4 regions of the Mesorhizobium sp. M1D.F.Ca.ET.043.01.1.1 genome follow, and region 4 is predicted to be linked to each of the others. Evidence: predicted binding sites of a transcription regulator. Region 4 holds the regulator's gene; each other region holds the start of a gene.

Region 1 (7,499 bases), 420 kb from region 4:
GGCGTTCGCCGGCGCGGTCGTCTTTTTTCTTCGGCGCACGATTTTTCCGGCGCCAAGGGAAGGTTCCAGCAATTCCGAAAGTTGGTACGGCGGCGGCGGTGGCTACGAGGGCCACAGTGGACACGATGGCGGTGGGCACGCCGGCCACGGTGGCGGTGACAGCTGAGCTCATTGCACAATCTCCAAGTCCCTGGCGTAGCGCGTCAGCCGCTCGGCCAGCGTGCCGGTGTGCAGCTCGAACAGATGGTTGTCGTGGTCGTGGAAATAGATCGAGCGGCCTTCGCCCTCGACACGCGGGCGCGGCGGGCGCATGTCGAGCCCGAGCTTTCTGACACGGTCGACGTAGCGGTCGAAATGGCTCTCGTCGATCTTGAAGGCGACGTGGTTGTAGCTCCGATCGATGAGTGGCTCGCCTTGCATGATGGCGATCCAGAGATCGCCGATCAGGAAGAATTTCTCGCGCGATAGCGAGAACTGCCGGGCGCCGCTGTCATAGACCTCGCGCGCGCCGAAGACGCCGGCCAGGATCTCGCCCATGCGGTCGAGGTCGCGCACGACGAAGGTCATGTGGGAGAGGCCCTCGATCATTCGGCGGCCTCGCGCTTCTCCTCGCCAGTGCGGTGATTTTCACGCGCGTCGTATTCGGCACGCATGCGACGGACCAGGTCGAGCTCGGCCTGGAAGTCGACATAGTGCGGCAGCTTCAGATGCTCGACGAAGCCGGTCGCCTGCACATTGTCGGAATGCGAGATGACGAACTCCTCGTCCTGCGCCGCGGCGACGATATCCTCGCCGAGCTCGCTCGCGCGCAGCGCCCGGTCGCACAGCGCCACGGCCATCGCCTTGCGCTCGCTCTGGCCGAAGACCAGGCCGTAGCCGCGGGTGAATTGCGGCGCCGCCTTGGCCGAACCCTTGAACTGGTTGACCATCTGGCATTCGGTGACTCGGATGGATCCCAAAGGCGCGGCGAAGGGTAGCTCCGTCACATCCAGCTCAAGCTCGACCTCGCCGATGCGGATTTCACCAACAAAGGGGTGGTTGCGGGCGTAGCCGCGCTGGGTGGAATAGCCGAGCGCGAGCAGAAAACCCTCATCGCCGCGCGACAGCGCCTGCAGGCGGATGTCGCGCGCCATCGGGAACTGCAGCGGCTCGCGGGTGATGTCGCCGGGCACATGGTCAAGCGGCATGTCGTCGTCGGCCTCGATCAACCCTTCATGGGCGAGGATCGAGGAGACGCGCGGCATGGCCTCGGCTTCGGCCGGACGCTGCGCGGGCGCCTCGACATCTGTGCCGGCCGCAAGTTCGGGGTCGAGCAGGCGGTGGGTGTAGTCGAAGGTCGGGCCGAGCAGCTGGCCGCCGGGCAGGTCCTTGTAGGTCGCCGACACCCGCCGCTCGACCTGCATGGCGCCAGTGTCGACGGGTGAAGTGTAGCCGAAGCGCGGCAGGGTGGTGCGATAGGCGCGCAGCAGGAAGATCGCCTCGATCATGTCGCCGCGCGCCTGGACGACGGCCAAGGCGGCAAGCTCGCGATCGTAGAGAGAGCCTTCGCTCATCACCCGATCGACGCCGAGCGCCAATTGTTCGACGATCTGATCGAGGCGCAGCGCCGGCACCGAGCGGTCGCCGCGCCGGCGATCGGCAAGCAGGCGGTGCGCATTGGCGATTGCGGCTTCGCCGCCTTTCACCGCGACATACATGTCATGCCTCCATCGTATTGATGCGGGTGGTGCGCGGCAGGCAGGCGAGGCTGCCGGGCGCCGCCAGGACGATGTCGACGCCGCGCGGGAAACGCTGGTTATTCTGCTTCCACTGCTCGACGAAATGGCGCGGCATGCCTGACGGCGCGATCATCGCGGTCTTCTCGATGCCGGGGCCTTCGAGCAGCAGCGACTGACCGGAGGCGAGATCGTCGACCAAAAGGATCAGCGTCGTCGAGCGATCCGGGTATTCCTGCGTGCCTTGCGAAAAGCCGTCGAGCGCCGCCATTTCCGCAGGGTTGGCGATCAAGGCAAAATGCGCATCGGCCGGCGTGTTGGCCAAAGGCGCACCAGCGTGGAAGCCGAGCCACGCCTTTACGGAGGCTTCTGCCTGCAGCCGCAGGTCGAGCCAGATCGGCGTGTCGTTGTCGCAGAGGGCCAGCGCCACGGCGCCGGCGGTCGCCGACAGCGGCGCCGGCGGATGGGTAAGCGACGGCAGGGCCTGGACGCTGCCGGGGCGGGCCATCGCGTCCATGACGGCGCGGAACACGGCCTGGGCGTTGAAGACCGGATCGGCGAAGCCGCCTTCGATCGATTGCGTGGCGATATCCATCAGTCCTCTCCGCGCACCATGGTGAAGAAATCGACTTTCGTGGCCGCCGTCTCGACGCGGCGTTTGTCGCGCGATGCATCGAGCGCTGCCCGCAGCGGCGCGACGAGCTTGGTCTCGACCGCTTCGCGATGGGCCGGGTCCTGCCAGAGTGCGTCGGCGATCGCCGCGAGCTTTGCCTTGGCCTTGTCGCGGCCGAGCGCATAGGAATGGCCGACCTGTCCTGAGGGCAGCCGGACAGTGGCGCGGGTGACGGTCGCCTCGCCGACATTGAACGGCGCGCCGCCGCCGCCGATCCGTCCGCGCACCGTCACCAGTCCGGTTTCGGGGCCGCGCAGCAGTTCGGCTTCCGAGGGCAGGCCGGAGCCGTTCCAAAGACGCGCGATCTCATGGGGCGCCGCGTGCGCGAGCGTCGCCATCACGGCCTTCCGCTCGGCCTGCTCGCGCGCTTCCTGTCCTCGCATCGCTTTCACTCCTCGCATGGGATAATTTGTCTATTGATATAGACAACTATACAAATTATATTCATCTCGTAGCAAGAGTCCATGACGGGTGGATGACAAGAGGCGCAAAAGTTAGGGCGAAGACGTTGGGGGCGGAGAAATGACGGGGCTGGCAAGCAGCATCGAAAGGCGCAGCGGTGTCTCGCTGTGGCGGCAGATCGCCGACAAGATATTGCAGGGCATCGCGAGCGGCGATTTCGTCGAGAATGCGGCGCTGCCGCCCGAGGTCGTTCTGGCTGAGCGCTACGGTGTCAACCGTCACACGGTGCGCAGCGCCATTGCCGCGCTGGTGCAAGAAGGCGTGCTGAGGGCCGAGCAAGGACGCGGCACCTTCGTCCTGTCGCGCAAGCGGCTGTCCTATCCGATCGGCGCCCGCACGCGCTTCTCGACCGGGCTGCAGGGGCAGACGAGCGAGCGCCACATCGCGTTGCTGTCGTCATCGACCGAGCCGGCCAACCGGCGCATCGCCGAGGCGCTCGGCATCGCCAGGGGGGTAGCGGTTATCCGCCTGGAAACGCGCGGCGAGGCCGATGGGCATCCGGTGTCGCGGGCGACGACATGGTTCGACGCACAACGTTTTGCCGGCATCGAGGCGGCGATGGCGGAGACCGGATCGATCACTGCTTCGCTCAAGCGCTTCGGCATCAATGATTACCTGCGGCAATCAACCGTGCTCTCGGCGCGCCACGCCGACGCCGACGACCTCGCCGATCTCGACCTGCAGCCGGGCGCCATCGTGCTGGTCACGGTCGCCGTCAACGTCACGCTGGACGGCCGGCCGATCCAGTTCGCCGAATCGCGGTTTCCGGCGGAGCGGGTGGAACTCAGGCTTTCGGCCAACGACTAGTTGGTCTACCCAACTTCGATGACGGCCTTGATCAGGCCTGATTTCTCGTGCGCCCAGCGTGCGAGATCGCGCGGCGTGCCGGCAAGCGTCGTGCGGTGGGTGACGAGTTTGGCCAGCGGCACGGCGCCGTCGCGGATCGAGGCGGCGACGTGGTCGAAATCGGCTTTGAGCGCATTGCGGCTGCCGACCAGCGTCATCTCGCGCTTGTGGAACTCGGGATCGGAGAAGGTGATGTCGTCCTTGACGACGCTGACCAGCACCAGTGTGCCGCCATGCGCTACATGGGCGAAGGCCGACTGCACCGACTGGGTGTTGCCGGTGGCGTCGAAGACGAGGTCGAAGCCTTCCTCATCCGTTGCTTGCCTGACCAGTTCGGCCGCCGGGGCTTGCGAGGCGTCGAGCGCCGCAAAGCCGAGCGCGCCTTCAGCGAAGCCGAGCCGTTCGGTGCTCATGTCGAGCAGGCTGACGTCGAGCCCGGCAATGCGTGCAAACAGGGCGGTGCCGAGGCCGATCGGGCCGGCGCCGATGACCAGCGTGCGCTGGCCGGGCGCACCAAGCGAGCGCCGCACCGCGTGCGCGCCGATCGCCAGGAATTCGACCGCGGCCGCATCGGCCAGCGACAGGCCGTTTGCCGGGTAAAGGTTTTGCGCCGGCACGAGGACCTCGTCGCACATGGCGCCGTCGCGATGCACGCCGAGCACCTCGATCCGGACGCAGCAGTTCGGTTTGCCGTGCCGGCAGGCGATGCATTTGCCGCAAGCGAGATAGGGGTTGATGATCACCGGTTCGCCGATGGCGAGGTCGACGCCGTCACCTCTCTCCACGACCGTGCCCGAGACCTCGTGGCCCATGATGCGCGGATAGGCGAGGAACGGGTGCTTGCCTTCGAAGATATGATAGTCGGTGCCGCAGATGCCGACATGGCTGACCGCGACCCGCGCCCAACCGGGGGGCGGCGCGGCGGGCTCAGGGCGGTCTTCGAGGACAAGTTCGCCGGGCGAGCGGCAGACGACGGCTTTCATGCGCTGATCCAGTATTTTCGAGAACGCCGGCCTCGGTCGATCGAGGTCGGCGTTCTGGTTCAGGAACGACTATTTGCCGCGACGGCGCAGGCCGTCGAAGTAGACGATGACGATGATAAGGACGCCGGTGATGACGCGCTGCCAGAAGGTGTTGACGTTGAGCAGGTTGGCGCCGTTGTTGATCGTCGAAAGGATGAAGGAGCCGATCAGCGGTCCATGCACCGAGCCGATGGCGCCGAACAGCGAGGTGCCGCCGATCACCGAGGAGGCGATCGCCTGCAGCTCGTAGGTGTCGCCCTGCGTCGGGTTGCCGATGCCGATGCGCGATGCCAGCAGCACGCCGACGAAAGCGGCGAGCAGGCCGGACAGGATATAGGCCATGAAGATGGTGCGCGGCACGTTCACGCCCGACAGGCGAGCGGCCTCCGCGTTGGAGCCGACCGAGAACAGATAGCGGCCCCAGCGCGTGTGATGCAGGAAGACATAGGACGGTATGGCGACCAGGATCACCATCCAGAACAGATAGGGGATGCCGAGCAGCGAGCCACGCGAGAAAGCCTGGAACGGATCGCTGTTGATCGAGATCGAGTTGCCGTTGGTCATCAGCAAGCCGATGCCGCGCAGCGAGGTCATGGTGGCCAGCGTGATGATGAAGGGCGGCAGGCCCATCTTGACGATGCCGAAGCCATGGAACAGGCCGATGGCGACGCCGGTCAGTAAGGTGATCAGCACCGCCGCCCAGATCGGCCAGCCGGCATTGATCAGAAGCGCGACGATCACGGTGGTGAAGCCGACGACGGCGCCGACCGAAAGGTCGATGCCGCCGGTGATGATGACGAAGGTCTGGCCGACCGCCAGGATGGCGATCAGCGAGCCCTGGCGCAAAAGGTTGGTGATGTTGAGTGCCGTGGCGAAGGACGGCGTGGCGAGGGCCAGCACGATCCACATCAGGAGCAGCAGGCCAAGCAGCGTCAGCCCGAACAGGGCATTGAAATTGCGCTTGGATTTTTCGGCGGGGATCGCCTCGGTGCTCATTTTTGTCCTCCCGACTTTTCTTGTTTCTCGGCCAGTGCCTGACCCAAAATGTCCTCGTGGCTGGCGGTGCGGAAACCATGCGTGGCGACCAGCTTGCCGCGCCGGAACACGTGCAGCGTGTCGGCGAGCTCGTAGACTTCCGGCAGATAGGACGAGATCAGGATGATGCCGGCGCCCTTCGACAGCAGCGTCGAGAACAGGCGGTAGATCTCGGCCTTGGTGCCGACATCGACGCCGACCGTCGGCTCGTCGAAGATGAACAGCTTGGCGCCATGCGCCAGCCATTTGCCGATGACGATCTTCTGCTGGTTGCCGCCCGACAGGCTGGAGGCAAGCGCGTGGCGTGTCGGCGTCTTGATCCTGAGATCCGCAATCTGGCGGTCGGCCTCGGCCTTCTCGCGCGAGCCGGAGATCAGAAGGTTGTTCGAGATGCGCTTGTAGATCGGCAGGTTCAGGTTCGTGCCGACCGGCAGGTTGAGGCAAAGGCCCTGGTCGCGGCGGCTTTCCGGCGCCAGCGCCATTCCGAGCCTTATCGCGTCATGCTCGGAATTGACCTGCACCTCCTTGCCTTGCCAAAAAACCTGGCCGGCCGACTTCCGGTGACGACCGTAGAGCGTGGTGACGAACTCGCTGCGGCCGGCGCCGATCAGGCCGTAGAGGCCGACAATCTCGCCGGCGCGGACGGTCACCGAGACGTTCTCGAAACCCTTGCCGGAAAGGTTCCGGGTTTCGGCGATAGCAGCGCCCGGCGTGAAATGCTCCTTGTGGTAGATCTGCTCGATCGAGCGGTTGATCATCAGCTTGACCAGCTCCGGCTCGTTTGTCTCGGCGATGTCGCGGGTGCCGACGAGGGTGCCGTCGCGCAGCACCGAGACGCGGTCGGCGAGCTCGAACACTTCCTCCATGCGATGGCTGATATAGATGATGGTGACGCCTTCGCCCTTCAGCCGGCGGATCAGCTTGAAAAGCTGGTCGGCTTCCTTGCGGGTGAGATAGGCGGTCGGCTCGTCGAAGATCAGGAATTTCGTGCCGCGCACGGTGGCGCGGGCGGCGGCGATCAGCTGCTGCTGGCCGATGGTGAGGTCGCCGAGAACGACATGCGCCGGCAGGTCGAAGCCAAGGCCGTCGATGATCTTCTGCGCTTCCTTGACCATGGCGCGCTGCTGCAACAGGCCGAAGCGGGAATTCTCCTCGCCGAGGAACATGTTGGCGGCGACGGTGAGGTGGCGGCAGAGCACCACTTCCTGGTGGACGGCATTGATGCCGAGCGCCATCGCCTCATGCGGCGTGGCGAGCGCCTCGGGCTTGCCTTCCCAGACGACCTCGCCGGAGGTGCGCGGCATGACGCCGGTGAGCAACTTGATGAGCGTCGATTTGCCGGCGCCGTTCTCGCCGACGATGGCGTGGATCTCGGCCGCCTTGAAGGCAAGGTTCACCGGCTTCAGCGCATGCGTGCCGGGGTAGCGCTTTTCGAGCCCCCGCAGTTCGAGGATCGTCCTGCCGGGCTCCAGCGTGGGTGCGGGGTGCAGTTCCTGCGCCGTCGACGTCATGACAATCCTCCCAGATTGATCCTAACTGTAGGATACGCAGCGATGCGTCTAGCGCGCATCCAGAAGGCGCAGCGTAAACCAAGCGGGCAAATTGCCAAGCCGCCGCTAACGGATGTTTCCGGGGCGCCGAGGCCCCGGAAACGATTTGTCGCGAAGATCTCAGTTCAGCTTCGGGTTGAGCAGCGCGTCGATCTTCGGTTCCTTCATGTTGTCCTTGGTGACGAGGTTGGCGCCG
Region 2 (7,499 bases), 1.2 Mb from region 4:
AATCGGCCTGGTCGGCGAGAACGGCGCCGGCAAATCGACCCTGATGAAGATCCTCGGCGGCGTGACGCGGCCGGACAGCGGTACCGTGACGGTCGACGGCATCGCGCATGACGGGCTGACCGTGGAAGCCAGCATCGGCTCCGGCATCGCCTTCGTGCATCAGGAGCTCAACCTGTTCGAAAACCTCGATGTCGCCGCCAACATCTTCTTCGGCCGCGAGCCGCTGAAGGCCGGCCCGCTGCGGCTGGTCGACCGCGCGAAGCTGCGGCAGATGGCGGCCCCGCTGTTGAAGCGCGTCGGCGCCAATTTCTCGGCCGATGCGCCGGTCGCATCACTGTCGCTCGCGCAGCAGCAGATGGTCGAGATCGCCAAGGCGCTGTCGATCAGGGCGCGGCTGGTGATCCTCGACGAGCCCACCTCCAGCCTGCCGATCGCCGAAACCGAAAAGCTGCTCGACGTCATCAAGGGGCTGCGGTCGGAAGGCATCAGCGTCATCTTCATCTCGCACCGCCTGCACGAAGTCGAGCGCGTCGCCGACCGCGTCGTGGTGCTGCGCGACGGCATGCTTGCCGGCACGCTGCCCAAGAGCGAGATCAACCACGACCAGATGGTCAAGCTGATGATCGGGCGCATGCTGAAGGAGCGTGAGAAAGCCGCTGAGGCCGGGCGCGCGCCGGGCGGCGTCGCGCTCTCCGCAAATGCCGTGCGCACCGCAGCCTATCCTGATCATCCGGTCAGCCTGGACCTTCGACGCGGCGAGATCCTCGGCCTCGCCGGGCTCGTCGGCTCCGGCCGCACGGAGCTCGCGCGCGTGCTGTTCGGCATCGACGAACGGCTCGGCGGCAGCGTTGCGCTGGACGGCAAGGCGCTCGATGTCGGATCGGCCGCCGATGCGGTGGCGAGCGGCATCTTCCTGGTGCCGGAAGACCGCAAGCTGACCGGCATCCTGCTCGACCTCTCGATTGCCGAGAACATTTCGCTGCCCAATCTGCCGGCGCATGCGAAGCGCTCGCTGGTGTCGGTCAGCGCCGAACTCGCCACCGCGGAGAAGCAGAAGAAAGACCTCGGCATCAAGGCGCCGTCGGTCCTGACCCGCACCGGCACGCTGTCAGGCGGCAATCAGCAGAAAGTGGTTTTGGCCAAGTGGCTGGCGATGAACCCCAAGGTGATGATCCTCGACGAGCCGACGCGCGGCATCGATATCGGCGCCAAGGCCGAGATCTACGGGCTGATGCGGTCGCTTGCCGACGCAGGCGTCGCGGTGCTGATGATCTCCAGCGACATGGAAGAGGTGATCGGCGTCTCGGACCGTATCGCGGTCATGCATGAGGGGCAGATCTCCGGCATTCTCGACCGGGACGATTTCAGCCAGGAGAACGTGCTTTTGCTGGCGGTGGGCAAGAAGCCGAAGCTGGCGCATGCCGCTGGAGGAGCGCAATGAGCAAGAAAGACCTCGGCCTGCTGATCCTGATCCTGGTGGTCGGCGCGGTGGTGACGGCCATCAACCCGCGCTTCCTTTTGCCGATCAACCTTGCCAACACCTCCAACCTGATCGGCCTGTTCGGCATCCTCTCCATCGGCCAGGCCTTCGTCATCATCACCGGCGGCATCGAGCTTTCGGTCGGTTCGCTGGTGGCGCTGCTCGGCACGCTGTTCATCGACTTCATCGCCGTGCGCGAGATGGACTGGCCGCTGGCCTTCGCGCTGATCATCGTGCTCGGCGCCATCATCGGCTTCGTGCATGGCTGGCTGATCACGCGGCTGAAGATGCAGCCCTTCGTGGTGACGCTCTGCGGCCTCTTGATCTATCGCGGCGTGGCGCGCTTCTACACCGCCGACGGCACGGCGGGCTTCGCCTTCGGCCAGAATTTCCCCGAGCTCGAATTCCTGACCGCGGGCCGTTCCTGGGGCGTGCCGAACAGCTTCATCGCGCTGATCGTCATCGCCATCGTCATGTGGGTGGTGCTGCACCGCTCGGTGTTCGGCCGCTATCTCTATGCCATCGGCAAGAACGAGGAAGCGGCGAAATATTCGGGCATCCGCACCGGGCGCGTCGTGATCGCGGCCTATGTCATCTGCGGCGTGCTGACGGCGCTGTCGGCGATCTATTTCGCCATGTATACGCGCTCGATCTCGCCGGCCAGCCACGGCCAGTTCTACGAGCTCTACGCGATCGCCGCGGCGGTGCTCGGCGGCTTCTCGCTGCGCGGCGGCGAGGGCTCGCTGGTCGGCGTCCTCTTAGGCACCGTGCTGCTGCAGGAGCTGCAGAACCTGGTCAACCTGCTCGGCATCCCCTCCTCGCTCAACTTCGCGGTGATGGGCGGGGTGATCCTGATCGGCGTGCTGGTCGACCAGCAATGGAGCGTGTTCCGCGCCCGGCGCCGGATGCTGGAAGCGACGCGCCGGAACGTCGCCGGCGCACCGGCGGAGTAGCCAATGACCTCCCCTTCTCCCCTTGTGGGCCTGTTGCGCAGTTAGCGCGAACAGACCCGCGAGGCGGTTTGGCCCGTGAGGTCTCGCTCATTTTTGGCTTTTGGGGTGGAGTTTGATGGTGGCGGGCGGCCTTAGGCTGGATGCTAGGCGCACCTATCCTGTGATTGCCGCCCATCGGCGCATGTTGAAAGCGATCGCGGCAAGTGTCACCTGGGCTGCGGCCTTGGCCAATCCGACATAGCGGATTGTGGTCAGTTTCATGCGGTTCTTAAGCGTGGCGAAGGTCGTCTCCACCGCCGCCCGCCGTCGTGCGATCAGGCGATTGTAGCGCTTGAGCCGCTCGGGCAGCGAATGGTGCTTATTGGGGCGGCGGGCAATGCGCGGCTTCCTGCCCTCGGCCTTGAGCCGAGCACGCCGGGCATGCGTGTCATAGGCGGCATCCGCCCACACCGTCTTCTCGTCGCCTCGGATCAAGTGATCGGCCATTACCGTGTCGTTGACGTTGGCCGGCGTGGTGATCACCGTGCGGATCAGACCAGAGCCCTCGTCGACCCCAACATGGGCCTTGTAGCCGAAGGTAAAGCCGCCCTTGCCCCGCCACACGGGACGGGCATCGGCATCCTTCGAGGGCCGCTCGGCTGTCGGCGGCGCCGAGACCGCATCGATCAGCGTCGCATCCAGCATCGTGCCGCGCTTCAGGATTACGCCGACCTTCTCCAACTGCCGGTCCAGTTCGCCAAACAGCCTTTCCATCAGCCCTTCGCCGACAAGCAGGTTGCGGAAGCGCGACAGCACTGAGTGATCGGGAATGCTCTCCTCAAGGCCAAGCCCGACAAAGCGCCGGAATGACAGCCGGTCGCCGAGCGCCTCCTCCAGCTCGCGATCCGACAAGCCATAGAGCGATTGCAGCAGCAGTGCTTTGAACAGAACCAGCGGAGGCCAAGCCGCACGTCCCGGGCCGCCATCGCGTAGCGGGTTGAGCAGCTTCTCGAAGCGATACCACTTCACCAGACCGGACAGCCGATCGAGCGGCGAGGATCCACCAGCAAGCTTCTGGCCCAGAAATGCTTCCGCCAGGCTCAACTGACCCGTCCGCTTCACCGCCATCGCGATTCCCTCCGAGTTCCAACTCAGAGAATCACAACCAGCCAATTACGCAACAGGCCCCTTGTGGGAGAAGGTGTCGCCGAAGGCGACGGATGAGGGGTGCTCCAGCTTGGCAACGACGGCGATCCGTCCAACACCCCTCATCCGTCTCGGCGCTGCGCGCCGATCCACCTTCTCCCACAAGGGGAGAAGGAGAAAGAGAGACGCTAAATCATGCTCGACAGGTCCGAAAACGCCATCGCCTTGCGCAGCACATCCACGAAGCGCTCGCCGGCAATCTCCCTGGCGCCGCTGTTGTCGATCGAGGTGACGTCCGGCCCGGAAAGCGTCACGCTGGTGCTGCGCGCCAGACGCGCCAGCACCTCGCCGCGCGATTCGCGGCCGCGCGCCGCCAGCCGCTCGGCGAGGATTTCCGGCGTCGCGGTGATCTCGACCACCGCCAGATTGGCATAGCGCTCGCGCAGCCCCGGGATGACCGCGCGCGAGACATTCGCCACGGCCACATGACCGTTGGCGACCGCCCAGTCGACGTCGGCCGGCAGGCCATAGCGCAGGCCATGGGCGTCCCAGCAAATGGCGAAGGCGCCGTCGGCCTCCGCCTCGGCGAAGGCGGCATCGGCCAGCGTGTCGTGGTCCTCGCTCGCCGAATCGCTCGGCCGGGTGATGACGCGACGCACGAATTCCAGGCGCGTCTCGTCGGCAAAGCGCGCCTTGGCATAGCCGATCACCGTGTCCTTGCCGGCGCCGCTTGGGCCGACAACCGCGACGAAGACGCCGTTGCGGATCGGAAGGGTCTCGGTCAGCTCGCGTTCGATCAACGCCGAAACCATCATGCGACACGCTTGCCCTGGCGCCAGACGGTGCGCACGACCGGCACGTGCTCGTCGACGCGCACGCGCACGAGGTCGGCGCGCCGGCCGGGCTCGATGACGCCGCGATCGGTGAGGCCGACGGCGTCGGCCGGGTTCTTCGAGACCATGGCGACCGCCTGCGGCAGCGAGATGCCTTCGACGACGTCGCCGAGGAAGAAGGCCGACTGGATCAGGCTGAAGGGGATGTAGTCGGACGACAGGATGTCGAGCAGGCCGTCGCCTGCCAGCGCCCTGGCCGAGACATTGCCCGAATGCGAGGAACCGCGCATGACGTTGGGCGCACCCATGAGCACGCCGAGGCCGGCCGCCTTCGAGGCCCTTGCCGCCTCCTCGGTGGTCGGGAATTCGGCGACGCGCACGCCCTGCTCCACGGCTTCGTCGACGTGGCCGGCGGTCGCATCGTCATGGCTGGCAAGGACGATGCCGCGCTCCTGGCAGGCGGCGGCGATGAAGACGCGGTTGGGGCCTGAATTCCTTGCCGATTCCGCCATCCGCTTCTCGCAGAATTTCTGGAAGTCGCGGTCGGTCAGCTTGAGCTTGCGCTGGTAGTAATAGGCATAGGTCTCGAGGTTGACGAACTGGCGCTGTCCGGGCGCATGGTCCATCAGCGAGGCGAGCTTCACGCGGTCGTCGGTCTCGAAATTGGCGAAGGCCTCGAGACAGTCCGGGGCCGAGACCTCGCAGCGCAGATGGATGAAATGGTCGGCCCTCAGCCGATCCTGCCTGACGCTGTCCTCGATGGCGTCGGCGAGCTTGCGGACGTCGTCGGACTTCAGGTCGGCATCCTCGTCCATGCCGACGCGCAAGGCATCGAGCACCGTGGTGATGCCGGCGGTCGCGACCTGCGCATCGTGGGCGAGCACGGCGGCGATCGGGTTCCAGCGCACTTTCGGACGCGGCGCATAGTGGCCTTCGAGATGGTCGGTGTGGAGCTCGACGAGGCCCGGGATGATGTAGTCGCCGCCCATGTCCTTGCCGCCGCGCGCCGCGCCCGGCTCGATCGCGGCGATCAGGCCATCGCGCAGCAGCAGCGAGCCCTCGACGATTTCATCGGGCAGCACGATGCGGGCATTCGTGAGGACGGTTTCGGCGGTCATTTCAGGCAGTCCTGTCTCAAGCGATCATACGTTGGGCGGTACATAGGGCGGTCACGCGGTTTTTCTGGCCGGGCGGCGGCCAAGCGCATGGTGGGAGAGCACCATGAACGGGGCGCCCGGTTCGGTTTCGACAAACAAAGTCAGCGCATCCACCGGCACCGGACGCTGCAGCACGTCGGCGAACAGGCTGTCGATCGCGGCACGAAGACGCGGGCTTTCCTGTGGCCCGACGCGCCCGGAGAGCGTCATGTGGAAGCGGAACGTCTCGAAGACGTAAGGATAGCCCCACTGGCACAGATTGCGGAATTCCTGCGGCTTCAGCGAGTCGGGGCTGCGCCGCTCGATCTCGGCTTCCGTCAATGGCGCCCGAAAGCGGTCGAAGGCCAGCACGACATCGCCGGCGAAGCGGTTGAGCGCCGGCACCGGCGCTTCCGGCACCAGCGCGAAAAAACCGTCGATCTGGCCGACGACGAGGCGCGGGATGATGACGGGCTGGGTCGCTTCGGCAAAGCTGTCGAGCGCGGCACGCAGCGAGGCTTCCGTCTCGCTCCCAGCCAGCCGGAACGGCGCCTTCAGCGTCGCATGAAACCCGTAGCGCCGCGCCGAGGCCGTGTGGAAGGCAACTTCCGCCGCCGACAGCTCGGCCACCGCCTCGACCGGCCGCGTCGCCGCGCCGAACGGGTCGCGGCCCAGCCAATTGGCGGCGATGCGCGCCAGCGGCTCGTCCTGCCGTGGGGTGTAGTAGATGGCGTAGCGCATGAGAAAACCTCGTCAGCCCGCTGCCATAGGTGATTTCCATGACGGATTGACGAAGCTTTCATGGGTTTTCGAAGGCAAACAGACCCTGCCGGTCCTTAGCCGACGATTTTTCCGAACTGGACCAACGGGTTGAGCGCGCCGGGAAACCTCAGGCCTTCATCAGCCACTCATGCTCGGCCGCGTTGTGGAATTTCCAGGTCCGCTTCGGGCCGGCCATGACGTTGAGATAGTAGAGATCATAGCCGTGGCAGGCCGCGCAGGGGTGGTAGCCCTTGGGCACCAGCACGACATCGCCATCCTCGATCGCCATAGCCTCGTCGAGGTCGCGCACACCGTTCCTGTCGGCGTCCGTGTAGACGCGTTGGAAGGCAAAACCTTGCGGCGGGTTGAGGCGATGGTAGTAGGTCTCCTCGAGATAGGATTCGGCGGGGAGATTGTCCTGGTCGTGCTTGTGCGGCGGATAGCTGGAGGTATGGCCGCCGGGCGTGATGACCTCGACCACCAGCAGCGAGTCGGCCGGCTTGCCCTCGGGCAGGATGTTGGTGACGTAGCGCGTGTTGGTGCCCTTGCCGCGCACTTCCTGGCCGAGATCGTCCGGACCGATGACGCGAACCGGCAGGCCGCCGCCAAGGCCGGGCGCCGAGCAGACGGCGAGCTCCAGCCCGGTGTCGGCGGTCACCGACCAGTCGGAGCCTTGCGGTACGTAGACCGACCAGGGCTTGCCCTCGAAGGGCGACATGCGCTCGCCAAGCAGGCCGAGATCCTTGCCGCCGGCCGACGCCTTGCCCTTGCCGGTGACGAAGACCAGGCAGACCTCGCGCTCGCCCGTCTTGCCGGACGCCGTCTCGCCCGGCCGCAAGCGGTGGAGATCGAAACCCACATAAGTCCAGCCGGCGCTTTGCGGCGTGACGTGGGCGACATGGCCGTGGCCCCTGTCGGCCTTGACGAGCAGTTTCGACATTCGGATCTCCTTAGATCATTCCTTCGGCTCGGCCGGCGGTTTGTTCTCCTCAGCCGGCTTGTAGAGGTAGAAAAACTGCCACACGGCGTAACCGGCGAAGCCGAGCGCGATGACGCCCCAGAACGGCGTGCCGGAGGCGAACTCGATCACCGACCAGACAAGGCAGACGGCGACGACAGCGATGCGTCGCCACAACGGCCGGAAGAAGGGATGCTCATAGTCTTTCATCGCGCCAATCCAGGATTTGCCCAAAGCGCATCAGATAACCCG
Region 3 (7,499 bases), 3.2 Mb from region 4:
AATGGCACTTTCCCGTCGCCGCGACGGCGCTCGCCCAAGCGCGCGCGGCAAAAGTGCCGGTGGTGCTGATCACCAATTCGCCGCGCCGGAGCGCCGACGTCGTTGCGCAGATGAATGCGATCGGCGTTCCGGCTGATGCCTATGACCGTGTCGTCACCTCGGGGGATGTCACGCGGGACCTCATCGCCGAGGGTCCGAGGAAGATCTTCCACATCGGACCCGAGCGGGACTTCACCCTCTATGACGGTCTGGACGTCGAGCTGGTGGAGGAGTTCGAAGCCTCCGGCATCGTCTGCACCGGGCTCTATGACGACGAGGTGGAGCAGCCGGCCGACTACGCTGATCTGCTGCAGCGCCTGCGTGCCCGCAACCTGCCTTTCATCTGCGCCAATCCCGATATCCTGGTGGAGCGCGGCGAACGCACCATCTGGTGCGCCGGCGCGCTTGCCCGCGACTACGCGCAGCTCGGCGGCCGCACGCTGATCGCCGGCAAGCCTTTCGCGCCGATCTACAATGTCGCCATGAAGGAAGTCGCCGGCCTGCTCGGCCACACGGTCGAGCGCAGCGAGGTTCTGGCCATCGGCGACGGCATGATGACCGACGTCAAGGGCGCCGCCGACAACGGCTTCGACGTGCTCTATGTCTCGGGCGGCATTCATGCGCGCGACTATGGCGACCCGCTGCGGCCCGATCCCGAAAGGCTGGCGGGATTCCTCGCAAAGCACGGCTATCGGCCGGTCGCCGTCATCCCGCGGCTGCAATAGGCCGGTAAGCGTGGCCATGACGAGCGCCTCTGACATGACGCAAGCTCTCGAACGCATTTCGGCGGTAGCGCCGCTGCCCACGCATCTGCGCGGCGGCGTCGTGGCGATCGGCAATTTCGACGGCGTCCACCGCGGCCATCTTTCGGTGCTGGAGTGCGCGCTGGCCGAGGCCGGCCGGCGCGGCGTGCCGGCCCTGGTGCTCACCTTCGAGCCGCATCCGCGCAAAGTGTTCAGGCCCCAGGTGCCGCTCTTCGTGCTCACGCCGCCGCCGATGAAGGCGCGGCTCCTGGCCAAGCTCGGCTTTGCCGCCCTGGTCGAGCAGCCGTTCACGCGCGACTTCGCCGCGCTCTCGGCCGAGTCTTTCGTCACCGACGTGCTGGAAAACAGGCTCGGCATCAGCCATGCCGTCACCGGCTTCGACTTCCACTTCGGCAAGGACCGCCAGGGCGGTCCGGCCTTCCTGATGGCGGCCGGCGAACGCCACGGCTTCGGCGTCACGCTGGTCGATGCCTTCCGCGACGAGGGCGCCGAGGTGGTCTCGTCGAGCCGCATCCGCGCTCTGCTTTCCTCAGGCGAGGTAGCGGAGGCCGCCGGCCTGCTCGGCTACCGCTTCACGGTCGAGAGCGAGGTGATCGGCGGCCAGCAGCTCGGCCGCACGCTTGGCTTCCCGACTGCCAACATGAGGCTTTCGCCGGAAGCCACTCTGAAGGAAGGCATTTACGCCGTCCGCTTCCGGCGCGCCGACGGCACGCTTCACGATGGCGTCGCCAGTTTCGGCCGCCGCCCGACCGTCGACGACAATGGCGCGCCGCTGCTCGAAACCTATGTCTTCGACTTCTCCGGCGATCTCTACGGCGAGACCTGCGAAGTATCGTTCTTCGGCTATCTACGCCCCGAAGTGAAGTTCGACGGGCTCGAAGCGCTGGTGGTGCAGATGAAACGCGACGAGGCCGAGGCGAGGGCGCTGCTAGCAGGTGTGCGCCCGCTGTCGGATCTGGATGCCGCGATCTGTTTCTGACGGGAAGCTAGCGCTTCAACGCCAGCCCGATGGCAATGAAGCTCCAGCCCTGAAAGATCAGGTCGATGGCCAGGAACATGCCGAGCACCCACAGGCTGTTGACCGGCCAGCCCATGGCGATGATCAGGCCAAGCAGGACTGTGATGATGGCGGCCGTGAGCAGCCATCCCCAGCCTTGCTCCGGCCGGTGATTGAAGGCGACCCACGCCCTCAGCAGCCCGGAGGCGATGAGGGCTATTGCAAGCAGCAACGTCAGCACCGCTGAGGCAAGCAGCGGGTTGTCGAAGGCGAAGAAGCCGGCGACGGCATAGAGCAGGCCGCTAAGCAACCAGTAGAAGAAGCGCCCCCAGGTTTTGACGCCGAAGGCGTGGATGATCTCGATGGCGCCGGCCATCAGCATCAGCCAGCCGACGACATAGACCGAGGCGACCGTGGCGATGAACAGGTTGCCGAAGGCGATGCCGCCGAAGATCAGCAGCAGCACGCCAAGCGCCACGAACCATCCCCATTTGTCCCGTGTCCGGCCGATTGCGTCTTTCAGGGCATCGCCTTGCAGGGTCATGGCTGCATCTCCTCCAGAATTCGCCGCGCGTCATGCCGCAATGAGGGTAATCCCGATGGCATTGCGCGTCCAGCGAGCAGGACAAAGCACGCTTGGCAGCCGCAGGCTGTCCAGCGCAGTGTGGAAGTGACCTTTCCTCCGGGCCAATGGACGACATCCTGGCCTGGCGGGGCGGGCCTCTCGTCAGCGTGCTGGGTTAGGTGTACCATTTTGGCCAGTTTGGGTCCGGGGCAGGATGATGATCGTCCCTCCATTGAACCGGAAACTGCTGGCGATCCTTGCGTTGGATATGGTCGGCTATTCAAAGGCGACCGAGATTGACGAAGCTGGCACCATCGGGCGCCTGAGAGCTATCCGGGCCGACGTAACCGATACAGCGATCGCTCTGCATCAGGGTCGAATTGTCAAGCTGTTGGGAGATGGCGCGCTTGTCGTCTTCGACAGCGTGGTCGATGCGGTGATCTGCGCAGCCGAAATTCAGAAAGCTGTGGCCGTTCGCAATGGTGAATTGCCGGAGCATGAGCGGATTGTGTTCCGCATCGGGATCAATCTTGGCGATGTGGCGCTGGTGGATGGCGATGTGTATGGCGACGGCGTCAATGTGGCCGCTCGCATAGAACAACTGGCCGATCCGGGCGGGGTGATGGTGTCAGGTACGGCCTACGACCATTTGCAGGGCAAGCTTGATTGGCCACTCGATTTCGTCGGCGAGCAGCACGTCAAGAATATCAACCGCCCCGTGCGGATGTACCGGGTGAGGCTCGATGGCAAGCGCCTGCGCCGGACCTTACGCCAGGCGATGCCGCACTGGACCAGGACAGCTGCGGCGGCGATCCTGATGCTGGCTTTGGTGGCTGGGGGGACGTGGTGGTTCTTTCAGCCCACGTCACTGGGGGCCAAGCCGTCGGTCGCGGTGCTGCCTTTCAATAATTATGGCGACGAGGCCAGCGGGCGTTTGGCCGATGGCTTGACGGAGGATATCATCACCGACCTTGCGCGGTTTCCCGAACTTGACGTCGTGGCCCGGAATTCGACGGAAGTTTACAAGGGCAAGCCGGTGGACGCCCGCCAGGTCGCACATGCGCTCCATGTCGGTTTCGTACTGGAAGGCTCCATCCAGCGGCAAGATGAGCGGGTGCGGGTCACCGCGCAGTTGATCGATGCACAAACCGGCAACCATCTTTGGTCGGATCGTTGGGACCGGCCCGCTGAGGACGTGTTCGCCGTCCAGACCGAGATCGCAGAGCAAGTCTCCAACCGTCTGGGCGGCGGCGTAGGGTTGATTCAGACGGCCGGGCGGGCCGCGGCCAAACGCAAACGACCTGAAAACCTGAATGCTTATGACTACTATCTGCTCGGGACCGAGAAGATTGAAAAGATCACCGTAGCCGATGAGCAGGAGGCAATCGCGCTTCTCAACCGCGCCATTGAGCTGGACCCTGGGCTGGCCCGCGCCTGGGTAGAACTCTACCATGCTCATGGCATATTGGCTGGCTTCGGTATCAATCCCGAGAGCGAGATCAAGGCGGCTGCCGATGTGGCCGAACACGCGGTGCGGCTCGATCCAGGCGACGCTGAGGCACACGCCGTGTTTGGGATGAGTCTCAGCCACAAGGGCGACAACGCCCGCGCCAAGGCCGAACTGGATACGGCCCTTCGTCTTGCTCCCGGTTCGTCCGAGATCCTGACATTCTATACCGGCTATGCGGCACGCTTCGGTGAACCCGAACGCGGCGCTCAGATGGTCGACCAGGTAATGCGGCTCGACCCGAACTATCCGATGTGGACGTCCAACTTCTTCGGCCCTGCCTATTTTATGGCCGGCCGGTATGAGGACGCGTTGAAGATGCTGGAGCGCATGACACCTGACAACTACGACCATTGGAGGTGGGTGGTGTTTAGCGGCTCCCTTGCGGCTCTGGGTCGCATGGATGAGGCGAATGCCGCGGTTAGGGAAACTCTCAAGCAGTACCCCGACCTGACCGTCGAGAGCATGATCAATGAAGTCGGCTTGAGCACTCGTGAGCGCAGCCGGTTTATTGAAACGATGCCGCTCGCCGGCTTTCCGGCTTGCGCCAAGCCCGAGGCGCTGGCGAAATTCGCCAAACCTGTGCGACTGCCGGAATGCGAGGCGGGCGAGGCGCAGCCTCTCGGGCAGCCATAGAACAGCCCACAATTGGCGGGCCGCCGTGGAAGCCGGCTCGGCAAGTGATGCAACCGTCTATCACTTTATGCGGGGATAGACACGATTGCGTGCCAGCTCCCGCGATCGTGGCGTCCCTGATTGGCGAAAGCCACCGCCGATGGCGTTGCCCGTCCAACGCGGCAGCTATTGCCAATATGCCGCGAAGCTGGTGTCATCCCATTTGCACCAGGGAGGTATGGCGATGAAGCGATCCTGTGGGCTCGCCCTGTTTTCCTCGACTCTCGCTCTGTGCGCCGCCTCGGCTTGCGCTTTCGCGGCTCAGCCCGGCGATCCGCCGGACGGCATCGCCAAGATCGAAACGGTGGTCGTTATCTTCGCGGAGAACCGCGCCTTCGATAATCTCTATGGTCATTTTCCCGGTGCCGAGGGCATCGACAAGGCGAGCAAGGAAAGCCTTGAGCAGCGTGACCGTGACGGATCGGTGCTGTCCGAGCTGCCGCCGGTCTGGGATGGGCTGACCGCCAAGGGCGTCACGCCGCCGGTGACGCAGGCGATGACCGAGCACCTTCCGAACGAGCCGTTCACCGTCAATGACGAGAAAGGTTTCAACGTTCCGTTGAGCGTCGTCACCCACGATCTCTGGCACCGCTACTACCAGAACCAGATGCAGATCAACGGCGGCAAGAACGACATGTTCGTAGCCTGGGCCGATTCAGGCGCCATGCCGATGAGCAACTGGGACGCATCCAAGACCGACATGTGGGCGGTGGCGCAGAAATACGTGCTGGCCGACCATTTCTTCATGGGCGGCTTCGGCGGCTCGTTTTTCAACCACCAATGGCTGGTCTGCGCCTGCGCGCCTTACTACGCGGAGGCCGACAAGAATCCGGCCAAACCGTCGATTTCGGTGACGGACGACAGTGGCAGGGCGCTGAAGATAGCGGACAATTCACCGAAATCGGTGCGCGACGGCATCCCGAAATTCGTCTCCGACGGCAATCTGACGCCGGATTTCTACGCCGTGAACACGATGCAGCCGCCTTACCAGCCGAGCGGCAACGATCCGGCGCCCGGCGGCGATCCGCGCCTGGCGGATCCGGCCAAGCCGACGACATTGCCGCCGCAGACGGAGCCGACCATCGGCGACATGCTCAGTCTCAAGCATGTCACCTGGGCGTGGTATTCGGGCGCCTGGCAATACACGCTCGACCACGGCAATCACACGCCGACCCCGAATTTCCAGTATCACCACCAGCCGTTCAACTACTACGCCAACTATGCTCCGGGCAGCGAGGCCAGGCGCGAGCATCTGCGCGACGCCGGCTTGAGCGGCGTGAGCTTCATCCAGGCAATCGACGATGGCGCCCTGCCGCAGGTCTCCTTCTACAAGCCGCAGGGCAATCTCAACGAGCATTCCGGCTATGCCGACATCCAGGCCGGCGACCGCCATATAGCCGATGTCGTCGCCCATCTGGAGAAAAGCCCGCAATGGCCGCATATGCTGGTGGTCGTCACCTATGACGAGAACGGCGGCATCTGGGATCATGTCGCTCCGCCCAAGGGCGACCGCTGGGGGCCCGGCACGCGCATCCCTGCGATCATCGTTTCGCCTTTCGCCAAGCACGGCTATGTCGATCACACGCCCTATGACACGACGTCGATCCTGCGCTTCATCACCGAGCGCTTCGAGCTGCCGGTCCTGCGTGGCATCGTGGTGCGTGACAAGGCAGTCGCCGCGCATGGCGAGCCGCCGCTCGGCGATCTTACCGGCGGGCTCGACCTGAATTGAGGGCGCGTATGCGGAAGACGAAGATGGACGTCGACGGGATCGTCGCCCTGGTCACCGCTGCCGGCATCGAGCTCACCGACCGCCGCCGCAGCGCCAAGGGCGACGGCTGGTCCCTCAGCTTCTCCAATGGTGCCATGATGGAGGTGGGTGACGACGGATCGGTCCGTGTTACGGGCAAGGGCGCCAAGGCTGTGGCGAAGCTTCTGGCCCCGCCGACGCCGCGCGGCAGCTGATCCGCGCGAGCTCTTGACCCGGAGGGACGTCTGTCTTCCGATGCCGGGCCTTCGTCGCCCCTCAGCATGCCGCTTAACGCCAGAAGCGCCTGGTATTGACAAAGGCGTCGTGTGCTTCGGCGGCGTCCTTGAGAAGCTGGGACTTGTCCTCGGCGCTGAAAAGATCCTTCGCACCCGCCACGTCCGAAAGCTCCAGCGCTGCCAACATATCGGGCGCGGTGGCGATATCGTTGAGGTTGCCCAGATGATCCTGCAGGTCCTTCATCGCCTTGATGAACCGTCGGTGCCGTTTGGCTTCCGCCTTGCCCTCATAAAGCGGCTCGAAGAACTCCGCCGCGTAGCGCAGTTTCTTTGCGGCGATGCGCACTTTATGTCGGGTCTCGTCATCGGCATCGATGAGATCGTTGCCGCCCTTCGCCACCTTTTTCCAGAATTTGTCAAATACACCCGAGGCCAAATTCCTCGACGACTGCTCGTGCAACTTTTCGTCCGATTGGGTTCGCCAGTCCCCGATGGAAATCCACTCGGTGGCATCGATCATCAAGGAGCGAGCGCGCACCGAGGAGAGCGATGCTTCGACCGCCGCGTAGGCGTCGTCGCGCGCGTCTTGAAAACGGCTCGAAAGAGCCTCGCTCGAAGCGCGACCGATCATCACGTCGATATTGCGTGCCTCGCCAAGCTCCGAGGCGAGCCATTTCAATTCTTCTCGCAAGTGGTCGAAACGGCTGTCGTCGAATAGCGACTTGCAGATCGAGCATAGCGAGCGCAGTCGTCGCAGCGACACGCGAGCCTGGTGCAGGGCGTCGGCATCGCGAGACCAGCCGAGCGCCGTTTCATTGAGCCGAAACTGTTTGAGACAGGCCGCCGCGATGCGCGCGAAAGCTGTTGCCGCGCTCATCTCGGAAGTGAGCGGGGTCGCGGCGGATTTCACAGCACCGGGCGCCGAACCAAGCAGACGATAGCCCCGTTCCGCTTTGCTCAGCACGC
Region 4 (7,499 bases):
GGCGTCAAGCCCGGTGAACTCGTGCTCGACGGCCCGACGCTGGCCGATATCTTCCTCGGCAAGATCACAAGCTGGGATGACGCGGCGATCAAGAAGCTCAACCCCGACGTCAAGTTGCCTTCGCAGGCGATCGCCGTGGTTCACCGTTCAGACGGTTCGGGCACCACGTTCAACTTCACCTACTATCTCGGCGACGTCAGCGCGGACTGGAAGGGTAAGGTCGGCGTCGACAAGGCTGTGGAATGGCCCGTCGGCATCGGCGCCAAGGGCAATGAGGGCGTTGCCAACAACGTCTCGCAGACCGGCGGCGCGATCGGCTATGTCGAATATGCTTACGCCAAGCAGAACAAGCTGACCTACACCGACCTGGTCAACAAGGACGGCAAGAAGGTCGAGCCGACCGCTGCGGCGTTCTCGGCCGCGGCGGCCAGTGCCGACTGGAACTCGCAGCCGGGCTACGGCGTGATCCTGGCCAACCAGGCTGGCGCCGAATCCTGGCCGATGACTTCGGCCACCTGGATCCTCGTCTACAAGAAGCCCGACGACGCCGCGGCCACGACCGAAGCGCTCAAGTTCTTCGCCTGGTCCTACGCCAAGGGCGACGACATGGCCGCCGAGCTGGACTATGTTCCGATGCCCGACGCGGTGGTGAAGAGCGTCGAGGAAATGTGGGGCAAGGACATCGTCGACGCGAACGGCAAGCCGCTCTATTCCGGCATGTAATTCCTGCGGAATAGGGAGGGCGCCACGGCGCCCTCCTGTCTCTTTCGAAATGCGAGGGGCTAAATGACTGCTGTTTCCGAAGCCGTGGCACCGTCCGTCACGCGGTCCAGAGAAGCGACGGTGCGCCGCTTCGCCCTCACCGACACGATCTTCCGGACGGCCACGCGCCTTTCCGCCATCCTTGTGCTGGTCCTGCTCGGCGGGGTCGCGATCTCGCTGATCGCCGGCTCGTGGGAGGCCCTGTCCAAGTTCGGCTTCTCCTTCCTGACCACCGAATCCTGGAACCCGGTCACCGAGAATTTCGGTGCCCTGGCGCCGATCTACGGCACCATCGTCACCTCGGCCATCGCCATTCTCATTGCCGTGCCGATCGGCATCGGCATCGCCATCTTCCTCACCGAGCTCTGCCCGCGCCCGCTCCGGCGCCCGATCGGCATCGCGGTCGAGCTGCTCGCCGGCATTCCCTCGATCATCTACGGCATCTGGGGCCTGTTCGTCTTCGCGCCCTTCCTGCAGACGACGGTGCAGCCCTTCATCATCGGCCTTTTCCACGGCATACCGGGCCTTTCCAGCCTGTTTGCCGGTCCGCCCTACGGCATCGGCCTGCTGACCTCGTCGCTCATCCTTGCCATCATGGTGCTGCCCTTTATCACCTCGATCACCAAGGACGTGTTCGATACGGTGCCGGCGGTGCTGAAGGAATCAGCCTACGGCATCGGCTGCACGACCTGGGAAGTGACCCGGCGCGTGACCATTCCCTACACCCGCGTCGGCATCATGGGCGGCGTCATGCTCGGCCTCGGCCGCGCGCTCGGCGAGACGATGGCCGTCACCTTCGTCATCGGCAACGCGCACCGCATCAGCGCCTCGCTGTTTGCGCCGGGCACGACGATCTCGGCGACCATCGCCAACGAATTCACCGAGGCCGACGGCGAGCTCTATACGTCCTCGCTGGTCTCGCTCGGCCTGATCCTGTTCATCATCACCTTCATCATACTCGCGCTCGCACGCTACATGCTGTTGCGCATCGATAGCCGCACGGGAGCCTGACCGATGTCGACAGCCGCATCGCTCCACCAGAGCCGCAAGCGCAAGAACGCCGTGATGATGGCGCTGTGCGTCGTCGCCGCGGGCATCGGTCTTGCCTGGCTGGCGCTGATCCTCGGCGCGCTGATCTACAAGGGCGTCTCCGGTGTCTCGCTGGCGGTCTTTACCGAGATGACGCCGCCGCCCGGCGACGCCGGCGGCCTGCTCAACGCCATCTACGGCAGCATCGTGATGACCATCATCGGCATCATCGTCGGCACGCCGATCGGCGTGCTGGCCGGCACCTACATGGCCGAGTACGGGCGCTTCTCGCGTCTCACCACGGTGGTGCGTTTCATCAACGACATCCTTTTGTCGGCGCCGTCGATCATCGTCGGCCTGTTCGTCTATGAGCTGATGGTGCGGCCGATGGGGCATTTCTCGGCGATCGCCGGCGCGGTGGCGCTGTCCATCTTGGTGATCCCCGTCGTGGTGCGCACCACCGAGGACATGCTCAACCTTGTGCCCAACGCGCTGCGCGAAGCCGGCACCGCCATCGGCGCGCCGCGCTGGGTGGTGATCCGCTCCGTCGCCTATCGTGCCGCGCTTTCCGGCATCGTCACCGGCATATTGCTGGCGATCGCCCGCATTTCAGGCGAGACGGCGCCGCTGCTGTTCACCGCGCTCAACAACCAGTTCTGGTCGAGCAATCTCAACGCGCCGATGGCCAGCCTGCCGGTGACCATCTTCCAGTTCGCGCTCAGCCCCTATGAGGAATGGCAGCAACTGGCCTGGACGGGCGCACTCATAATCACCCTGACGGTTCTCGGGCTGAGCATTTTCGCCCGCAGCCTTACCGGACGCAGAGAGGACAGATGAAACCGATGTTGTCCACCGACCTTAACGTAGCCGAGACGGCCGTCGAAAAGGCCAAGATCGAGGTCAAGAACCTCAACTTCTTCTATGGCCAGTCGAAGGCGCTGAAGGACATCAACCTGTCACTGCCGGAGCGCAGCGTCACCGCCTTCATCGGGCCGTCGGGCTGCGGGAAGTCGACGCTGCTGCGCGTGCTGAACCGAATCTACGAACTCTACCCGAAGCAGAGCGCCGAAGGCCAGGTGCTGCTCGACGGCAAGAACATCCTCGACCGCTCGCAGGACCTCAACCTGCTCAGGACCAAGATCGGCATGGTGTTCCAGAAGCCGACGCCGTTCCCGATGTCGATCTACGAGAACATCGCCTTCGGCGTCCGGCTGTATGAGAAGATCAGCAAGGCCGAGATGGACAACCGGGTCGAGTCGGCGCTGAAGCGGGCGGCGCTGTGGAACGAGGTCAAGGACAAGCTCAACGCCAGCGGCCAGAGCCTTTCGGGTGGCCAGCAGCAGCGGCTCTGCATCGCCCGCACGGTGGCGGTGAAGCCGGAGGTCATCCTGCTCGACGAGCCGGCATCGGCGCTCGATCCGCTGTCGACGGCCAAGATCGAGGAGCTGATCGACGAGCTGCAGGCCGACTACACGATCGTGATCGTCACCCACAACATGCAGCAGGCGGCGCGTGTGTCGCGGCAGACGGCGTTCATGTATCTCGGCGAGCTGGTCGAGTTCGACCGGACCGAGAAGATCTTCACCTCGCCTCGCGAGAAGCGCACCCAGGACTACATCACCGGCCGCTTCGGCTGAGTTCATACGAGGACATCATCATGGCCCATACGGTCGCTTCCTTCGACGAGGATCTGAGGCAGATCAGCCAGCTTATCCGTGACATGGGCGATCTTGCCGGGTCGATGGTCGGCGCGTCGACCAAGGCTCTGCTCAACTCCGACAACGCGATGGCGCAGCGCGTGGTCTCCGACGATGCCATCATGGACGCGCGGCAGCGCGAGCTCGACGACCGCGCCATCACGCTGATCGCCAAACGCCAGCCGATGGCCGACGACCTGCGCAGCGTGGTCGGCGCCATCCGCATGGCCGGCGACCTCGAGCGCATCGGCGACCTTGCCAAGAACATCGCCAAGCGCGTCGGCTCGGTCGGCGTCAGCGCCGCGCCGCGCGACCTGTCGCACTCCATCGATTCGATGGCGCAGCTGGTGCTGATCCAGGTCCAGGGCGTGATCGAGGAATATACGGCGGGCGACGCCACGGCGCTCGCCAAGCTGCGCAACGACGACGAGCGCATCGACGTCAAATACACCTCCGTCTTCCGCGAGCTCCTGACCTACATGATGGAAGACCCGCGCAACATCACGGCTTGCACGCATCTTTTGTTCTGCGCCAAGAATCTGGAGCGCATCGGCGACCATGTGACCAATATCGCCGAGAACGCCTATTATGTGCTGACCGGCACGCAATTGCCCGCGAACCGTCCGAAACAGGACGAGACGGCGATGTCGGCGCCGGCGGCCTGACAGCGAAGGTAGCTCTATATGATCGCGCCACGCATCATGGTGGTGGAGGATGAGGAGCCGCTGGGGGTGCTGCTCCGTTACAACCTCGAATCCGAAGGCTATCAGGTCGAGGTGGTGACCCGCGGCGACGAGGCCGAGATCCGCCTGCAGGAGAACGTGCCTGACCTTCTGGTGCTCGACTGGATGGTGCCGGCGGTTTCCGGCATCGAGCTTTGCCGGCGGCTCAGGATGCGGCCCGAGACCGAACGGCTGCCGATCATCATGCTGACGGCGCGCGGCGAGGAAAGCGATCGCGTGCGCGGCCTCTCGACGGGCGCCGACGACTACCTGGTCAAGCCGTTCTCGACGCCGGAATTCATGGCCCGGGTCAAGGCGCTGCTGCGTCGCGCCAAACCGGAGGTGCTGTCCAGCGTGCTCAAGGTCGGCGACATCGTGCTCGACCGCGAATCGCACCGCGTCTACCGCAAGAAGAGCGAGATCAGGCTCGGCCCGACCGAGTTCCGGCTTCTCGAATTCATGATGCGGCATCCCGGCCGGGTGTTCTCGCGCAGCCAGCTGCTCGACAATGTCTGGGGCGAGACGATCTATATCGACGAGCGCACGGTGGACGTGCATGTAGGACGCCTGCGCAAGGCGGTCAACAACGGCCGCATGCCGGATGTCATCCGCACCATCCGCGGGGCGGGTTACGCGATCCGCGAGGATTAGGGATATGCTGATATTCAGGTGAGGCCGGCCTGCGAATGGCGGCTTCCTGCGCTTCCGGTACTCACGTACCTAAAGTACGCTCCGTTCCGGTTCTCGGAATCCACCATTCTCGATTCGGCATATCCCGGCGCTTGAGCTTGTGGCTTATGCGACGTGCTTGCCCGTTCTTGCCTGAACGCCCGGCGCGAAGATCTCCTGGTCGACGAAGGTCAGCGCGCGCATGGCGCAGCCTTCGCGGATCAGCGGCAATTCGTTCGGCTCGGTATCGAAGGAGATCGACTGCGAATGCTGGCCGCCGGCGGTCTGGGCGATCGCCTCGCGCAGCGCCGGCTCGATCAGGTCGAAGGCGGCGGCGCTGACGCCGACCATGGCGACCGGCGCCGGGTCGATCAGCGCGAACAGGCTGCCGAGGCTGAAGCCCAGGGCCTCGCCCGCCCGGCGATAGGCCTCGCGCTCCGGACCATCCTTCTCGCGCGCCTTGGCGGCGAGCGCGCGCATGTCGGCATCGCCGACATCGACCGGCTCTGCATCCTCGCTCATCTTCATGGCGCTGCGCCAGATGGCGTAGTTGCCGGCATAGGCCTCGACGCAGCCGCGCCGTCCGCAGCGGCAGAGCGCGCCGCCCGGACGGTGGATCATGTGGCCGAACTCGCCGCCCGAGGAGTGCGTGCCGGTGAACAGCTCGCCCTTCAGCACCAGCCCCATGCCGATGCCGTGCGAGAGCAGGATGGCGATGAAATTGTCGCGATAGCGGTCGGGGTCGCGCCATTGCAGCGCCACCGCCATCATGTTGCAGTCGTTCTCCATGGTCGCCGGGATGCCGAATTCCTTTTCCAGGATGTCGGCGAAGGGAATGTCGGTCAGCGGCGTGATCGGCGACCACAGCATGGCACGGGCATGGGAATCGGTGATGCCCTGGATGCCCATGGCGAGGCGGGCGACGCTGCCGACATCGAGGTCCGGATCCTCCAGCCGGCGCCGCACGATCGCAATGCATTCGCCGATCAGCTCTTCGCGCGGCATGGTAAGGGTATCGAGGCGACGCTGCTCCTCGGCGATGACCTGGCCGGCATAGTCGATGACGGCGACAGAGAGGAAATTCAGCGACAGCACCACCGTCACCACCGCCGCCACCTCGGGATTGAGGGCGAGGCCGACCTGCGGCCGGCCGCGCTTCAGCGAAGCGGTCTCGCTCGGCCTGCTCTCGGCCAGGATGCCTTCCTGGATCAGGTCCGCGCTGATCGCCGAAATGGTCGAGTGGCTGAGTCCGGTGGTTGCGGCGATTTCCGTTCGCGACGGCTGGCCGGCCCGGCGCACGGCCGAAAGCACCATGGCGCGGTTGCGCCGGCGCAGGTCGTCGTGGCGGATTCCGACCGACATTTTCTCCTCCCGGTCAGCGCGGCCTCTTGATAATGCAGGCCGTCGGCGACGCGCCAGATCGGTTCAGTTCCGGACAGAGCCGTCGAACCGCCCTGGATTGTCTCGTTCAATTCCAGCGGAAAGCGTCGCGCTTCCTTGGAACTGTTTTGGGATAGTGGCAGAAGCGGCAGGGACTGTCATTATTTATTGCGGGCCTCGAAAAAAAGTCCGAGGCACCTCAAAAACCATCAGAATCGCAGTTGACAGCGCTTCGGCGTTGCATCACTATTTTTTCGAGGCTCGAAAAAAAGCCTCTGTGCCGGCCTTCGGGCCAGTCTGGGTCGCGCCGCAAGGGCGCAGGGAGGAAATCATGAAGAAATTCGCAACCGCCATGCTGGCGGGTGTCGCCTTGTCGTTGACGCTCGCGTCGGTCGCCGAGGCGAAGGACAAGGTGATCGGCGTTTCCTGGTCGAACTTCCAGGAAGAGCGCTGGAAAACCGATGAAGCGGCGATGAAGAAGGCCATCGAGGCGGCCGGCGACAAGTATATTTCCGCTGACGCGCAGTCCAATCCGGGCAAGCAGCTGACCGACGTCGAAAGCCTGATCTCGCAGGGCGCCAATGCCCTGATCGTGCTGGCGCAGGACGCTTCGGCCATCGGGCCGGCGGTGCAGAAGGCGCTGGACGAGGGCATTCCGGTCGTCGGCTACGACCGGCTGATCGAGAACAAGGACGTCTTCTACCTGACCTTCGACAACAAGGAAGTCGGCCGCATGCAGGCCCGCGAAGTGTTCAAGGTCAAGCCGGAAGGCAACTATGTCTTCATCAAGGGCTCGGGCGCCGACCCGAACGCCGATTTCCTCTTCGCCGGGTCCATGGAAGTGCTGAAGGAAGCCATCGACGGCGGCAAGATCAAGAATGTCGGCGAGGCCTATACCGACGGCTGGCTGCCCGCCAACGCGCAGAAGAACATGGAGCAGTTCCTGACCGCCAACGACAACAAGGTCGATGCGGTGGTGGCGGCCAATGACGGCACCGCCGGCGGCGTCGTCGCCGCGCTGACGGCGCAGGGCCTCGCCGGGACCGTTCCGGTGTCGGGCCAGGACGGCGACCACGCCGCGCTGAACCGCATCGCGCTCGGCACCCAGACCGTGTCGGTGTGGAAGGACGCGCGCGAACTCGGCAAGAACGCCGCCGAGATCGCCTCGCAGCTCGCCGACGGCAAGAAGATGGCCGACATCGCCGGCGCCAAGGATTTCACGACGCCCGGCGGCAACACC

What was found. The regulator PhoB, encoded in region 4, activates phosphate uptake and scavenging genes when phosphate is short. The targets are predictions, from matches to a motif close to TGTCATNNANCTGTCAT.
Region 1: a site for PhoB is predicted at 2,853-2,869, ahead of phnF (phosphonate metabolism transcriptional regulator PhnF). Genes of this name have one in related genera too.
Region 2: a site for PhoB is predicted at 6,307-6,323, ahead of EJ067_RS15335 (DUF1045 domain-containing protein). Genes of this name have one in related genera too.
Region 3: a site for PhoB is predicted at 4,700-4,716, ahead of EJ067_RS02185 (acid phosphatase). Genes of this name have one in related genera too.

Annotation. Positions count from the first base shown of each region.
Region 1 is NZ_CP034444.1:4,806,011-4,813,509, forward strand. It holds gene EJ067_RS23265 (hypothetical protein) at 1-172, opposite strand, end outside; gene fosX (FosX/FosE/FosI family fosfomycin resistance hydrolase) at 169-588, opposite strand; gene EJ067_RS23275 (carbon-phosphorus lyase complex subunit PhnI) at 585-1,697, opposite strand; gene phnH (phosphonate C-P lyase system protein PhnH) at 1,699-2,310, opposite strand; gene phnG (phosphonate C-P lyase system protein PhnG) at 2,310-2,771, opposite strand; gene phnF (phosphonate metabolism transcriptional regulator PhnF) at 2,911-3,657, shown strand; gene EJ067_RS23295 (zinc-binding alcohol dehydrogenase family protein) at 3,663-4,679, opposite strand; gene EJ067_RS23300 (ABC transporter permease) at 4,749-5,714, opposite strand; gene EJ067_RS23305 (sugar ABC transporter ATP-binding protein) at 5,711-7,264, opposite strand; gene EJ067_RS23310 (ABC transporter substrate-binding protein) at 7,424-7,499, opposite strand, start outside.
Region 2 is NZ_CP034444.1:3,159,418-3,166,916, forward strand. It holds gene EJ067_RS15310 (sugar ABC transporter ATP-binding protein) at 1-1,441, shown strand, start outside; gene EJ067_RS15315 (ABC transporter permease) at 1,438-2,433, shown strand; gene EJ067_RS15320 (IS5 family transposase) at 2,587-3,540, opposite strand; gene phnN (phosphonate metabolism protein/1,5-bisphosphokinase (PRPP-forming) PhnN) at 3,747-4,373, opposite strand; gene EJ067_RS15330 (alpha-D-ribose 1-methylphosphonate 5-triphosphate diphosphatase) at 4,370-5,509, opposite strand; gene EJ067_RS15335 (DUF1045 domain-containing protein) at 5,561-6,268, opposite strand; gene iolB (5-deoxy-glucuronate isomerase) at 6,417-7,229, opposite strand; gene EJ067_RS15345 (DUF3329 domain-containing protein) at 7,245-7,457, opposite strand.
Region 3 is NZ_CP034444.1:438,451-445,949, reverse strand. It holds gene EJ067_RS02205 (TIGR01459 family HAD-type hydrolase) at 1-764, shown strand, start outside; gene EJ067_RS02200 (bifunctional riboflavin kinase/FAD synthetase) at 799-1,782, shown strand; gene EJ067_RS02195 (HdeD family acid-resistance protein) at 1,790-2,344, opposite strand; gene EJ067_RS02190 (adenylate/guanylate cyclase domain-containing protein) at 2,583-4,508, shown strand; gene EJ067_RS02185 (acid phosphatase) at 4,732-6,279, shown strand; gene EJ067_RS02180 (hypothetical protein) at 6,288-6,512, shown strand; gene EJ067_RS35030 (inorganic triphosphatase) at 6,586-7,499, opposite strand, start outside.
Region 4 is NZ_CP034444.1:4,384,997-4,392,495, forward strand. It holds gene pstS (phosphate ABC transporter substrate-binding protein PstS) at 1-723, shown strand, start outside; gene pstC (phosphate ABC transporter permease subunit PstC) at 787-1,773, shown strand; gene pstA (phosphate ABC transporter permease PstA) at 1,777-2,628, shown strand; gene pstB (phosphate ABC transporter ATP-binding protein PstB) at 2,625-3,428, shown strand; gene phoU (phosphate signaling complex protein PhoU) at 3,446-4,153, shown strand; gene phoB (phosphate regulon transcriptional regulator PhoB) at 4,172-4,861, shown strand; gene EJ067_RS21320 (ROK family transcriptional regulator) at 5,006-6,241, opposite strand; gene xylF (D-xylose ABC transporter substrate-binding protein) at 6,591-7,499, shown strand, end outside.